DNA from 2 places in the Metallumcola ferriviriculae genome. Region 1 is predicted to be linked to the other one. Evidence: a T-box and tRNA genes for the amino acid it is inferred to sense, from the RefSeq annotation. Region 1 holds a T-box; the other holds one or more tRNA genes.
The links. The T-box of region 1 lies ahead of tyrS (tyrosine--tRNA ligase). A T-box ahead of a tRNA ligase gene usually reads a tRNA of that ligase, here a tRNA-Tyr.

Region 1 (7,644 bases):
ACTTCCGCTTCACCCTGCCCATGGGTAGATCACCCGGTTTCGGGTCTACGTCAATAGACTAATTCGCCCTATTCAGACTCGCTTTCGCTTCGGCTCCGTACCTTATGGTACTTAACCTCGCCTATTAACGTAACTCGCTGGCCCGTTCTACAAAAAGTACGCCATCACACTTTTAACGTGCTCTGACTGCTTGTAAGCATACGGTTTCAGGTTCTATTTCACTCCCCTCCCGGGGTGCTTTTCACCTTTCCCTCACGGTACTCTTCTCTATCGGTCGCTAAGGAGTATTTAGCCTTGGGGGGTGGTCCCCCCGGATTCCCACGAGGTTTCACGTGTCTCGTGGTACTTGGGATGCTCTCTCACATTCAAAAACTTTCGCCTACAGGACTATTACCTCCTATGGTGGGCCTTTCCAGACCTCTTCGGCTAGTTCTTTCCTGCTAAATGAGAGTCCCGCAACCCCCGTTGGGATGTGAGAAGTGGGATGTTGGAGGTGCGATTATTCTGCAGTCCTTTTTGACCCTTTTAGGGCCTTCTCTTTTGGGCCTTTTGACCCCAAAGATCTGCAAAAGCTCTCACTTCTCGCTTCTCACCTCTCACCTCCCAACGGGTTTAGGCTGTTTCCCGTTCGCTCGCCGCTACTAGGAAAATCGAGTTTTCTTTCTCTTCCTCGGGGTACTTAGATGTTTCAGTTCCCCCGGTTCGCCCCGCTATGCCTATATATTCAGCATAGGGTGACAGAGGTTTGCTCTGCCGGGTTTCCCCATTCGGACATCTCCGGATCTACACTCGCTTGCAGCTCCCCGGAGCTTTTCGCAGCTTACCACGTCCTTCTTCGCCTCTTAGCGCCTAGGCATCCACCGTATGCCCTTCGTAGCTTGACCTTCTTACTTTACTTCTTCGCCTTAGGTTTTTGGATCCTAAAACAACTCAATTCTTACTCAATGAATTGTTTCTTTTCCTTTACTGTGCAGTTTTCAAAGAACTTTTCTTCCCTTTGTTAAAAGAAACTTCTTGACTCTTAATTCAAGAAGTCCTTCAAAACTAAACAGCGGATTTTCTCTCTTAAAGCCTAAATCGACCTAGGAGTATTTCTTTTCTCCTTAGAAAGGAGGTGATCCAGCCGCACCTTCCGATACGGCTACCTTGTTACGACTTCACCCCAATCACTAGCCCCACCTTCGGCGGCTCCATCCTTCTCGAAGTTCGAGGTCCGACTTTCGAGGTGCGATTTCTCCTGTCTTCCTTTAGGGTCTCTTGGGTCTTCTCTTGCTTTTTTCTTTTCTTTATCCTTGACCCTCAAGACCAGCTTGAACTCGCACTTCTCACTTCGAACTTCCAACTTCGAGAAGGTTAGGTCACCGACTTCGGGTGTTGCCAGCTTTCGTGGTGTGACGGGCGGTGTGTACAAGGCCCGGGAACGTATTCACCGCAGTATGCTGACCTGCGATTACTAGCGATTCCGACTTCATGCAGGCGAGTTTCAGCCTGCAATCCGAACTAAGAACTGCTTTTTGGGATTGGCTCCACCTCGCGGCTTCGCTACCCTCTGTACAGTCCATTGTAGCACGTGTGTAGCCCAGGACATAAGGGGCATGATGATTTGACGTCATCCCCACCTTCCTCCGGTTTGTCACCGGCAGTCTACTTAGAGTGCCCAACTTAATGATGGCAACTAAGTACAGGGGTTGCGCTCGTTGCGGGACTTAACCCAACATCTCACGACACGAGCTGACGACAACCATGCACCACCTGTCTCTCCGTCCCCGAAGGGAACTCCCTATCTCTAGGGATAGCGGAGGATGTCAAGCCCTGGTAAGGTTCTTCGCGTTGCGTCGAATTAAACCACATGCTCCACCGCTTGTGCGGGCCCCCGTCAATTCCTTTGAGTTTCAGTCTTGCGACCGTACTCCCCAGGCGGGGTACTTAATGCGTTAGCTGCGGCACTGAAGGGGTCGATACCTCCAACACCTAGTACCCATCGTTTACGGCGTGGACTACCAGGGTATCTAATCCTGTTCGCTCCCCACGCTTTCGCGCCTCAGCGTCAGGGTCAGGCCAGCAAGTCGCCTTCGCCACTGGTGTTCCTCCTAATATCTACGCATTTCACCGCTACACTAGGAATTCCACTTGCCTCTCCTGCCCTCAAGCCAACCAGTTTCCAGTGCCAATCCTGGGTTGAGCCCAGGTATTTCACACTAGACTTGATCGGCCGCCTACACGCCCTTTACGCCCAGTAATTCCGGACAACGCTTGCCCCCTACGTGTTACCGCGGCTGCTGGCACGTAGTTAGCCGGGGCTTCCTCCTCGGGTACCGTCACCTTACACGCTATTGACGTGCAAGACTTCTTCCCCAATGACAGAGCTTTACGACCCGAAGGCCTTCGTCGCTCACGCGGCGTTGCTGCGTCAGGGTTTCCCCCATTGCGCAATATTCCCCACTGCTGCCTCCCGTAGGAGTCTGGGCCGTGTCTCAGTCCCAGTGTGGCCGTTCACCCTCTCAGGCCGGCTATCCATCGTCGCCTTGGTAGGCCGTTACCCTGCCAACTAGCTAATGGAACGCGGGCTCATCCTTTAGCGGGAGCACTAAGGCCTCCTTTACTCAAAATATCATGCGATATCTTGAATGTATCCGGTATTAGCAGCTGTTTCCACCTGTTATCCCGGTCTAAAGGGCAGATTGCCCACGCGTTACTCACCCGTCCGCCACTATCCGTCCCCGTAAGTCTACCGAAGTGTCTTTACGGTTAGAACCGTTCGACTTGCATGTGTTAAGCACGCCGCCAGCGTTCGTCCTGAGCCAGGATCAAACTCTCCTGTTAATTATCTTAAGCTCATTTGAGCTTAATTATCTTAACTTGAAGTTCTCTCCGGCTCCTCTTTGCTTTATTTTCTTACAAAAAGGGTCCGCTTAAATCTTTTGCCTCGGTACTTCAAACGCTTATCACGCTTGGTTGCCGCTGCTTTAAAATTTAGGCTTTAAAACTTTCTTTCCGCTGTTCAGTTTTCAAAGACCTCTCTCGCCGCCGCTTTCGGCGACAAATACTATCTTATCATATTTCTTCCCGCGTTTCAACTGATATTTTCTACCTCGTCTCTCCGCTTCTTCCGCCGCCTCTAAAAGCGACAAAATCTATCCTATCATCTCTCGCCTTACTTTACAACTGGTAGTTTTTGGTCAGTTGCTCTGTTGCGAGAAGGTCACTTGTAGAAGCGACGCTTTGAAATATAGCATATTTTATTAGTCGTTGTCAAGTAAAGCCCTGAATTTATTTCAATGATCGTCATAAATACTGTTTCCCTAATTATATATTGCAATTTTAGTAGAAAATATACAAATCCGGGTGAAAATTTCCCCGGATTTATTTAATCACATTTAGTTTATAGATAACTCCCTATTAAAACTTGATTATCTGTCAGAAATACCAAATAACGAACTGTCCTTGCCCAAATCTAACTTTAAGTAAGTCTCCGGCACATCACCAACGATTACAGTATCAGCAACGGGCACCTGTGCATTTACCGTTATTTCAGAGTTTAATAAGGGTATGATCACGCGTATATCACTGCTCACATTTAAATATATTTTATGCCGAGTCTGGTTAATACCGGCGTCTTCAAATTTATCCTGCACCTTGACCTCCACCGTACCAACAGGAAGCAGCCACAGATTTATACTCGGCCCGTAATTTGCTAACAGGTTACTGCCGGTTATCTGCCCTATCGGTATTTGGATTTTTTGGTTGCGTAACTTTTTTAACTCCTCTTGTATTTTTAAAGTAGCCTTGGTGTTGATCTTATTTAACTGCAGCAGGTTTTGCTGCATATATAATATGTTGCCTTTTTCGTCTTTTTCGATATGCACTAGTTTAGCATAGTCCATGTCTTCAACGACAGCAGACAATATTGCTTCATTTATAGCCTCAGTTGCCCGCCAATTAGCCTCTGCTTCGGCAAAGGCTGTTATGGTGGGAGCAAGTAAGAATTCCAATATAAAAAACGCAGCAAGCAAGGATGCTAAAAAAATCACTAACCAACGAGGCTTCCTTGGCCTATGGTTGCGTTTACGCTTGATGCTCACTTTTCTCCGCCCGAGCATGCACAATCACCTCTCAACTGTAATATATGTAGAAAGTGTTGAAAGGTGAATAGTTTCTGTTAGTCAATGCCTTTTTTACAAAAAGTCAACTCATGCGTCACATGGTACTACAGTCGTTGACTTTTTAAATGATTAGTTTTTCTGCCTAATCGTTCAAGCCAATATTAAGCCAGGCGTAATCGGGCGAAGCGGCGCTTACCCACACGCAGCACCATGCCATCTGCAACCTTCAACTGGTAATCCACGTCCTCAATCTTTTCGTCATCCACTTTCACTGCGCCCTGCTTAAGCATCCGGCGAGCTTCACTGGTGCTGGATGTAAGGTCACAATACACTATAAGCTTAGGCAGCAAAATCTCTCCGTCTTCCAAAACTTCTGAAGTTATCTGCACTTCAGGCATATCATCAGGGAGGTCCCCTTTTTGAAACACTTTTTCGAACTCTTCCTGAGCCTGATCTGCTGCCTCTTCACCGTAATACTGTTTGACTAGCTGCCAAGCTAACTGCATTTTATAATTTCTGGGATTGGCTCCCTGCTCCATATCATCTTTAATTCTTTCAATGTCTTCAAGCGACACTGAAGTAACCAATTCAAAGTATCTGACAATCAAATCATCCGTCAAAGACATAGTTTTACCGTAAATTTCTTTGGGAGCTTCATTAATACCTATGTAGTTACCCAAGCTCTTACTCATCTTTTGCACACCATCTAATCCTTCAAGGATAGGCATGGTAAGCGCCACTTGGGGCTCTTGTCCGTATTCTTTCTGTAATGTTCGGCCCATGAGCAGGTTGAATTTCTGGTCGGTCCCCCCTAGCTCTACATCTGCCTCTAAAGCAATAGAATCATACCCCTGCATTAATGGATAAAAAAACTCATGAATGCTGATGGGCCGGTTTGATTTATATCGTTTGGAAAAGTCATCTCGTTCCAGCATCCTGGCTACAGTTATCTTAGCCGATAGCTCGATGATATCCTGAAACTTCAGTGCTGCCAACCATTCGCTGTTAAAAACCACTCTGGTTTTTTCCGGGTCAAGCACCTTGAAAATCTGTTCCTTGTAAGTTTCCGCGTTAGCAAGCACTTCTTGCTCAGTAAGCTGTTTACGAGTATCAGATTTGCCGGTAGGGTCACCAATTCGGCCGGTAAAATCCCCAATAATAATAATCACCTGGTGCCCCAAGTCCTGAAATTGGCGCAGTTTCTGCAATACCACAGTGTGCCCCAAGTGGATATCCGGAGCAGTGGGATCCAAACCCAATTTAACCTTTAAAGGTTTGTTAGCGCTAATTGCCTTTTCCAATTTTTTCGTTAACTCTTCTTCCGGAATGATTTCCTCCACACCGCGTTTTAGCACCGCCAGCTGTGTCTGCGCATCCTTCATGAATTACCAGCTCCTTTACAAATAGTTTCCCATAAACTCATAAAAATACAAAAAACACTTGTCCACTTTAGGGACGAAGTGTTCCGCGGTACCACCCTAATTGCTGCCATAGGCAGCCACTTTCCACCCGTTAAGGGGGGCCACCCTGTAAGCTCCGAGTGTAATTTCACCTAAAACCTTGACCGGTTTGCAGCAACCACCGGCTCTCTGAATTCAAGATTTTTAGGGTATTGTACCCATCTCCTCACTTACTCACGATATTTTATCACGACTAAAGCTGGAAGTTCAAGCAGTTTTTGTCGTTTTACTAGGAAATCCTTTGTGTTATAATGTTTGGGAAGTGATGTGAGAAATTCCTTTCAAGGAGGCCGCTCATGGCTAAAAAGACAAAAAAGCAAAAACGTAAACTTAATATATTTAGAGTCTTCGTGCTGGTGTTTTTGTTGGTTACCTTTATTGTAGGTGGTGCCGGTGTTGGGTTCGTAATGGGAGTTATTCGTAATCTTCCCGATTACAAACCTCAAGAAGGACCCGATTGGAATTTAACCACCTTCGTATTCGATAGTCAGGCTGCTAAAGTTGCCGAACTTCACGGCAGTGAAAATCGTGTCCCCGTCAATTTCGAGCGAATTCCCCAAGATTTAAAGGATGCCTTTGTAGCGATTGAAGATAATGCCTTCTATGACCACTTTGGTGTCAACCCAATGGCCATAGCCAGAGCTTTATGGGTCAATATGCAGAAGGGTTATAAAGCCCAGGGCGGCAGCACCATTACCCAACAATTAGCTAAAAACGCCTTTCTCAAGAACCCGAAAAAAACATACAAAAGGAAAATACAAGAAGCTCTCTTAGCTATCCAACTAGAAAGAACTTATACTAAAGATGAAATTTTTAATTTTTATTTAAATACTATTTATTTTGGTCACGGTGCTAATGGCGTACAAGCTGCCGCCCAAACCTATTTCGGTAAAAACATTGAGGATCTAACTTTGGCTGAAAGTGCACTGTTGGCAGGTGTTGCTAACGTTCCCGGCCGGTATTCTCCCTTTATCAACATGGAGGAAGCAAAAAACCGCCGCGCCATCGTGCTCAACGAAATGGTTGAACTTGATATGATTAGTAACCAGGACTCAGAGCAAGCCAAAAAAGAACCAATTAAGCTGGCTGATTTACAACAAAAAAGAACTTATAAGTATCCTTATTTTATGGACCACGTCATTGCTGAAGCAGAACGTCTGCTTAAAGAGAATGGTGTGGAAGAAATGCAGCTTTATACCGGCGGTTTAAAAATATATACTACTTTAAATACTGATATCCAAGAAAAAATCGAGGAAGTATACAAAAACCGGGATAATTTCCCGCAAGTGAATACCGAAGAGCCGGTACAAAGTGCCATGGCACTTGTCGACCCCCATACCGGCGCTGTTCAAGGCCTAATAGGCGGGCGGGAACATGTAACTAAAAGAGGACTTAATAGAGCAACACAGCTTAAGCGTCAGCCTGGCTCTTCCATTAAACCCGTAGCAGTATATGCACCGGCTTTGGAAAGTGGTCTTTCCCCGGCGACCGTTGTTGACGATGTCCCGGTAAGCTATCCAATTCCCAATCAGGAAAACTACGAACCAGGAAATTATGACGGTCGTTACCGTGGTTTAATAACCATGCGTGAAGCGGTGCGGTGGTCCGTAAACATTCCTGCTGTCAAATTCCTAGATCAAATTGGTGTAACGACCGGCTACGACTTTGCCAAAGATCTTGGCCTACCGCTTTTAAAAACTGACCGAAATCTCAGCTTGGCACTGGGTGGTTTAACTAAAGGCGTATCGCCTTTAGATATGGCCTCTGCCTATGGCGCATTTGCCAACAAAGGAGTATATATAAAGCCTTACGCAATTACAATGATTACTGACAGCGATGGAAATGTCCTGGTGGAAAATAAGCCGCAGAAGCGCATTGCCATGTCTGAGTCAACTGCATACTTAATGAGCAATATCTTAACAACTGTAGTTAAAGATGCCCAAGGCCGGACAGGTACCGGATGGCGAGCTGCTATCCCCGGTTGGCCGGTAGCGGGTAAGACCGGTACCACTCAATTGACCGGCAGTGAATTTAGAAATGTCGCCGGCAACAAAGATGCCTGGTTCGCCGGCTTCACTCCA
Region 2 (7,644 bases), 680 kb from region 1:
TGGCCAATACCTGACCACGCTCAATCTCTTTCCGGTCCACACCTCTCAGCAGGGTACCAATATTGTCTCCTGCTTCCGCCTGGTCCATCAGCTTGCGGAACATTTCTACGCCGGTTACTATAGTCTTTCTGGTCGCTTCTTGTAAACCAACGATTTCTATCTCGTCGCCTACTTTGACAATACCGCGCTCTACTCTGCCGGTTGCCACTGTGCCACGGCCGGTAATACTGAATACGTCCTCTACCGGCATCAGAAATGGCTTATCTGTATCCCGTACTGGCGTAGGTATATATTCGTCAACTGCTGCCATCAGATCGTGAATCTTACCACACCATTCGCAGTCTTTTTCACCGCAGCCGCATTCCAATGCCTTTAGTGCAGATCCGGATACTATGGGAATGTCGTCACCGGGGAACTCATATTCACTTAGAAGCTCTCTTACTTCCATTTCTACAAGTTCCATTAATTCTTCGTCATCTACCATGTCCGCTTTATTTAGGAATACTACGATATAAGGTACGCCTACCTGACGCGCCAACAAAATGTGCTCACGTGTCTGGGGCATCGGACCGTCTGCTGCGCTTACTACCAAAATAGCTCCGTCCATTTGAGCTGCTCCGGTGATCATGTTTTTCACATAGTCTGCGTGGCCGGGGCAGTCAACGTGTGCATAGTGCCGATTGTCAGTCTCATATTCTACGTGGGCTGTGGAAATGGTGATGCCACGCTCTTTCTCCTCTGGGGCGTTATCAATCTGGTCATATGCCGTAGCTACGGCACCGCCGCCCTTTGACAGGGTAAAAGTAATCGCTGCTGTCAGCGTAGTTTTGCCGTGGTCCACGTGACCAATTGTCCCTACGTTTACGTGCGGTTTTGTTCTCTCAAACTTTTGCTTAGCCATAAAAATTCCCTCCTAATATGTAACTTCCTTCGAGGAGCAACAGCGCCCCCGTATACCCTATAGTTTTTTTCTATAAAAAGCCACCTATTCCTGCTAATAATATTTGGAAAATTTAAGTTTGTACATTCAGTTTTATTTTATATTATTTTATATTTACTGTCAAATAATACCTAACCGGCAAAGGACGTTTTTCAGGTGCTTTGACTATCGTCTCAAGCTATCAATAGCTTCTATTCTCCCCCCAACTGCCGGGTGGCTGTAGGAGAACCATTCTACAAAACCTGGCGGGTCAATATCTGCCATATCTTTTGCTGCTAAGTGCCTCAGCAGGGAGATTGAACCACTTGGGTTGGCGGTCAAACCAACCGCCATAGTGTCTGCCTCTGTTTCCATTCCCCGCGATAGTGCATTTTGAAAAGGATTTGCTAGAAATGAAACCAGCACTATAAACAACATTATTGCCGCTAATACCTCAGGTCCGAAGAATCTTTGAATGGTTAGTCCGGTTATGCCTAACCATAGATACAAAATAAACCACAATAAAAGAGTGCCCGCAAATGCGTAAAAAAGTCCCCGGCTGATGTGGCCAAGTTTCCAATGCGCCATTTCATGGGCAACTACCGCCTCTACCTCCTCCGGAGTATAGTCATTCAACAAATTATCATATAAGACAATCCTTTTAGTTTGACCCACTCCGGTGAAATATGCATTGGCCTTGGTGGTACGCTTACTTGCATCCATTATTAATACTTGGTTTATATCTACTCCGGCTCGTTCTGATATCTGTTCTACCATTGATAATACTTTAGCATCGGTGACCGGTCTGAATTGATTAAATATAGGCGCTATCAACACCGGCCATAAAAATGCCTGCACTAACATCCAAGCACCCATTAAGATGCTGATTATCAACCACCAATGACTAGGACTGCGCTGCATTACAGCAATCAAAACCGCAACCCCCGCTGTCGTAAGCACCAGCTCCAACCCGCTGCTAATCAAGTAGTCTTGCCACCAACTGCCCAGTGCCTGAGTAGAAAAACCCCATTGGTGTTGTAAGTAATACCCGCTATACATCTGAAACGGAAGAACTGCCGCTTTTAATAACAGCCACAACACTAAAAAAAATATTATCGCCGCAGCCAGACGACGCCCACCCGCCGCGTTCATCGCCCATCCAGCCAATTCAGACCCCTTGCCGCTAAATAATAACCACGATAATACGACCACCTGCACCGTAAAGGAAAGCACAAAGACCAACTGTCCGCTTTTCTGATACCGCCGCCCATTCATCACCTGCTCCAAAGAAAAATACTTAAATACGCTTGGTTCCACCTTGCCCGGAAATAAGGTGAAATACAGGTAAAGTACCATTGTTGCCCCACTGACCGCAATTAATGCTAACAATATCCCTTTTCCTTTCATATTTAATATCTCCCCCACCAATTCTAAAGTTTCCTAATTAATATACTATAATACCGGCAATTTAGAAGTATGCTCTTAGTTTCCGAGAATGAAAAGCTGCTAAAGACCGATCCAGCGTCACGTCATTCAACCCCATGAAGCTGATTTGCAGCTTAAAACGAAAAAATTCCAAACCCCGCAAGGCCTGGAATACTAATGTTTTTTCTGGAGCCCATATCCGGGGTTGAACCGGAGACCTCCGCCTTACCAAGGCGACGCTCTACCTCCTGAGCTATATGGGCCTAAAAAAATGGTTGCGGGGATAGGATTCGAACCTATGACCTCCGGGTTATGAGCCCGACGAGCTGCCAACTGCTCCACCCCGCATTAGGATAAGTGAGAGGTGGAATCTGTCCACCTCTCGGTATCATTCAATTTTGGTGGAGAGGACTGGATTCGAACCAGTGAAGGCTGAGCCAGCAGATTTACAGTCTGCCCCCTTTGGCCAACTCGGGAACCTCTCCATGTGTATTAAAGTGTGGAGCCGACGATGGGACTCGAACCCGCAACCTGCTGATTACAAGTCAGCTGCTCTACCAATTGAGCTACGTCGGCTCGACGGCGACAAGGAGTATTATAGCATTTTAAAAATAGGCCGTCAACATATTACTGCTGAAAAATTATGGTAGTTTAAAAAAACATCCCGAACAGGCCCTTATTAATTGCTATCTCGCTTTTCCAGATATCTTTCTAACTTGCGTTTAACCCGTTGCAAGGCATTATCAATGGACTTGACATGTCTTTTTAATTCCATGGCAATTTCCTGATAAGACTTGCCTTCCAAATATGCCATAAGAACTTTCCATTCCAATGAACTTAAAATTTCTCCCATCTTTTCTTCGATGTCATCAAACTCTTCACGGCTGACTATCAATTCTTCAGGATCCGTAATTTTAGAGCCCGAAATCACATCCAGCAAGGTGCGGTCAGAATCTTCATCATAGATGGGTTTATTTAGGGATACATAGGAATTAAGCGGAATATGCTTTTGGCGTGTAGCTGTTTTGATGGCAGTAATAATCTGCCGGGTAATACAAAGTTCAGCAAAAGCTCTGAAGGAAGATAACTTATCACAGCGGAAATCACGTATAGCTTTATATAAGCCAATCATGCCTTCCTGGATAATGTCTTCCCGGTCCGCGCCGATAAGAAAGTAAGACCTTGCCTTTGCGCGGACAAAATTCTTGTACTTATTGATTAGGTATTCTTGAGCTACATCATCCCCGTCCTTAGCTAAGGTTACAATGTCTTCGTCAACCATTACTTCATAAGTTTGGTACGTTTCTTTCGGGGCGTTAATGCTCATGACATCGCCTCCATTTTTTAATTTTCAGAAGGCATATAAAATGCCTTTTTAATCAAATGGAGCATAACAAAAATGCTAGGTTGTCCAGCACATAAGTAATTATACATAAAATATCCCTCTAAATCAAGCTAAGTTTACAGGCTGCGCCAAATCTGGAATATCCTCATCCCTATTTGCCTCGCCGCCATTTTTCCAGTGTTTTCCTCACATTTTCAGCTAATCTCAAGTCCAACGCAGCTTTATCGTTTTTTTTATTAATGAAATACTTTTGGCTGTTCTGTTTTGCATGAGTTACTTTCCGCAGTAAGTCACGAGCAGATAACCGCATTGCCCCACGCTGCATAACCAGCCTTTGTTCCGCCCAATCCGATGTTGCCACCGCAATAGCCATTTCCCCGGGTAATTGATCAACCAGTTTTTCAATAATCATATCAGCAGTTTCCCCTTCACCACTGAAAATAACTTGGATTCCCGCCAGTGTTTCCCCGCGTTGGATACCACCCTTTACCAAGTGCGCGTCAAAAACCACCACAATTTCTATACCGGTAAATCCCCGATAGTCACTGAGTATTTGCAGCAATTTGTCCCTGGCGTGGGCATAACTGGTATTCTTGAGCGCAATTAATTCCGGCCAGGCGCTGATAACATTGTAGCCATCTACGATTAAAATGTCTTCCATTACATCACCTATCCGTCCAATCGCTGGCGTAATGCCTCAAAAATTACCACTGCAGCCGCGCTGGCAGCGTTTAAAGAATTTAACTTACCCATCAGTGGGATACTCACCAAAAAATCACACTTTTCCTTAACCAAACGACTGAGTCCCTTACCTTCGCTGCCTATTGCCAGCACCAACGGCATGCGCATGTCTGTCTGATAGATACTCTGTGCCGCACCCGCTTGTGCACCCATCACCCAGAATCCTTGGTCTTTAAGCTGGTCTATAGTACGGGCTAAATTGGTTACAGCAACCACCGGAACGTGCTCAACAGCACCAGCAGCTACCTTTAATACCGCGGGTGTCATGCCCACGGCACGGCGATTGGGAATAATTAACGCCTTAACTCCCGCGGCCTCTGCCGTACGTAAAATCGCGCCAAAATTTTGTGGATCCTGCAGGTGGTCCAATAACAAAAAAATGGGGTCTTCCTCAGCATTAATTGACCCCATTACCTCCTCAATAGCTGCATATGCTACGGGTTTGGCAAAAGCAATGATACCTTGATGACCCCCGGTAACCGCTAATTGCTGAATTTCCTTTTTATCCAGCCATTTAACGGGAATACTCGCCCGGGCGCACAATTCAGCTATTTCTGATATGACCTGCCCTTTACTCCCTTTAGCAATGCAAAGCTTTTCCATTTCCCGGTTGGCCTTTAATGCTTCTACCACCGGATTGCGTCCTTCGATTTGATCCAAGATACATCCCACCTAACCTCGTGTAACTACATTTTTTATCCTGCCGCAGGACATAGCACCTTCATAGCAAACTCCCTGAGAGACACATGCGGCCCCTGCCTTTTGAAAAATTACCGGGGCAACCTGACGGACTTGACTCAACATTTCGTCTGCCAATTGCCGTATTTCCCACTGCGCTCTGCGGCAACAGCGGTGTTGAAAGAAATTAAGCAGACTGCGCGCATTAAAAGTGGCTACAAATTTAGTTTCACAAGCAGACGGCAGAATATACCTCGCGTCTTCTTTTGCAACAATTTTCGCTAACTCCGCATAAGCATCAGCAATAACACTCATTTGTTCACGATATAATACCAGCGCCTGTTCATTTTCTTTAATCGCAGGGGGAACTATGTATTGAAAATCTTGCTCACTAACATAGCGTTGGGACTTCTGAGAATATGAGGCAATACGATGTCTGACCATTTGATGACTGAGTACCCTGCTTACACCTTCGATGGCAAAAGTAAATGAAATGTGCTCCAGAGGGGATAAATGGCCCATGGATATCAATTTGCTCAAAAACTCCTGGGTTCGCCCATCATCCATATCTTCTAATAATTTATCAGCCCCTATTGGAGAGTAGCATAATCTAGCTGCAGCAGCTACCTTCTTTTCGGGTTGGTCGGTGTAGCTTAATAGCGATACTTTCATATTCTAGCCCCCATTCTTCCTGTTTGTATCCAGCTCTTCTAAAAATGATAACAACTCCTCCACCCGCTTCTCCTCGCCGCAAAGATGAAGAAAACCAATCAGACACTCTAAACCCGTACTGTGGCGGTATGTGGCAACATCGGTATACTTGGGAACACTACCTGTTTTCACATTTCTGCCTCTTCGGGCAACGGCTCTCTCATCCGGCGTAAGACGGTCTACTAAAAAATGAAACAGTTCTGCCTGGGCAGATGCATTTACCAGACCCACTACTCGTTTGTGCAGGGCATTTATACGTGCAGGTTTTTGCAGAACTATTTTACGCCGGACATATATTTCATAAACGGCATCGCCTATATATGCCAGCGCTGCCGGCGACATCTGGGAAACTTCCTGACGAGAAAGGGGTGTCCATCCCATGTTTAAGCCCACTTCCAGCGGCATCCTTGGGGAGTATCTTCCAGATTGATACCCTTGTCAGCCAGTTGGTCACGAATAAGATCCGCAGCAGCCCAGTCTTTCTTTGCCCGAGCCTGTTGCCGCACTTCTATCAGCAGCTCAATTAAGTCCTGCACCATTCCCTCATCGCCAACCGCCTTTTCATTCGCATCAAAAATGCCCAATACATCAACGCCAAAGTCATTATATAATTTATCACAAGCCGAAAGAACCGAAGACTGCTGCGCCGTCAAGCTGCCTCCCTCCTTAATTAACCCATCCCTATACTTGTTGATGTCTTTGCTTATCTCAAAGAGCACCGCTATTGCCAAAGCGGTGTTAAAGTCGTCATCCATGGCCTCTGTAAACTTGCCCCGGGCCTGTTCAACTAATTTATACATTGCCAGCTCATTACCAGATAGTGCTTCTATTTCCCGCGGGTCAACATCTTTCCCGTCAGCCAATAATTCCCGGACACCATCCCGAGCGGTTTTCAACCTCTCCAGCCCCCGGGCACTCATTTCTAATTTCTCATCATCAAAATCCAATGGGCTCCGGTAATGGGTGGAAAGTAGATAGAAGCGTACTACATCGGAACAAAACTTGTCTAATATTTCCCGTACCAAAAAGAAATTTCCGAGAGACTTGGACATCTTTTCTTGGTTTACCGTAATAAATCCATTATGCAGCCAGTGCTTAACAAATGGCTGCTGATTGGAATACGCCTCCGCCTGGGCGATTTCATTTTCATGATGCGGGAAAATTAAATCGAAGCCGCCGCCATGAATGTCGAAACCATTAAATAAATATTTTAAAGACATGGCTGAACACTCTATATGCCATCCGGGCCTGCCCAAGCCCCAGGGGCTTTCCCAAGCGGGCTCAGTAGGTTTAGCCGCTTTCCACAGGGCAAAATCCAGCGGGTCTTTCTTACTGGTATCTACTTCCACCCGGGCTCCAGACCTAAGGTCATCGAGATCCCGTCGGGAAAGCTTCCCATAACTCGGGAAACTTCTTACATCAAAGTAGACACTGCCGTCTAGTTCGTAGGCATGTCCATTGTCAATAATGGTGCTTACCATCTCAATTATTTCATCCATATGCTCCGTGACCCTAGGATGATAGTTTGCCCGCCGTACCCCCAGAGCATCTGCATCTTTAAAGTATTCATCAATATATTTTAGTGCCAATTGAGCCGGAGTCTCGCCTTCCTCCTTGGCCCGATTGATGATTTTGTCATCGACATCGGTAAAGTTTTGTACATAAACTACCTGGTAGCCACGGTACTCCAAATAACGTCGGATCACATCGAAAACCACTATCGGCCGAGCGTTGCCTAAGTGAATATAATTGTAAGTGGTGGGCCCGCAGACATACATATGTACCTTTCCCGGCTCACGCGTAGTTAAGTCTTCCTTCGTCCGAG

Region 2: it encodes a tRNA-Tyr, which carries the amino acid that the T-box ahead of tyrS (tyrosine--tRNA ligase) is inferred to sense. The anticodon was not compared.

The regions. Positions count from the first base shown of each region.
Region 1 covers NZ_CP121694.1:3,170,157-3,177,800, forward strand. Annotated here, with positions in the region: rRNA gene MFMK1_RS15670 (23S ribosomal RNA) at 1-884, opposite strand, end outside; rRNA gene MFMK1_RS15675 (16S ribosomal RNA) at 1,108-2,823, opposite strand; gene MFMK1_RS15680 (hypothetical protein) at 3,009-3,131, opposite strand; gene yunB (sporulation protein YunB) at 3,411-4,100, opposite strand; gene tyrS (tyrosine--tRNA ligase) at 4,265-5,485, opposite strand; T-box leader at 5,552-5,737, opposite strand; gene MFMK1_RS15695 (transglycosylase domain-containing protein) at 5,860-7,644, shown strand, end outside.
Region 2 covers NZ_CP121694.1:131,408-139,051, forward strand. Annotated here, with positions in the region: gene tuf (elongation factor Tu) at 1-901, opposite strand, end outside; gene MFMK1_RS00700 (M48 family metallopeptidase) at 1,106-2,326, opposite strand; tRNA gene MFMK1_RS00705 (tRNA-Thr) at 2,532-2,607, opposite strand; tRNA gene MFMK1_RS00710 (tRNA-Met) at 2,617-2,692, opposite strand; tRNA gene MFMK1_RS00715 (tRNA-Tyr) at 2,744-2,829, opposite strand; tRNA gene MFMK1_RS00720 (tRNA-Thr) at 2,845-2,920, opposite strand; gene sigH (RNA polymerase sporulation sigma factor SigH) at 3,024-3,671, opposite strand; gene MFMK1_RS00730 (NYN domain-containing protein) at 3,841-4,350, opposite strand; gene rlmB (23S rRNA (guanosine(2251)-2'-O)-methyltransferase RlmB) at 4,359-5,090, opposite strand; gene thyX (FAD-dependent thymidylate synthase) at 5,103-5,780, opposite strand; gene MFMK1_RS00745 (Mini-ribonuclease 3) at 5,784-6,200, opposite strand; gene cysS (cysteine--tRNA ligase) at 6,203-7,644, opposite strand, start outside.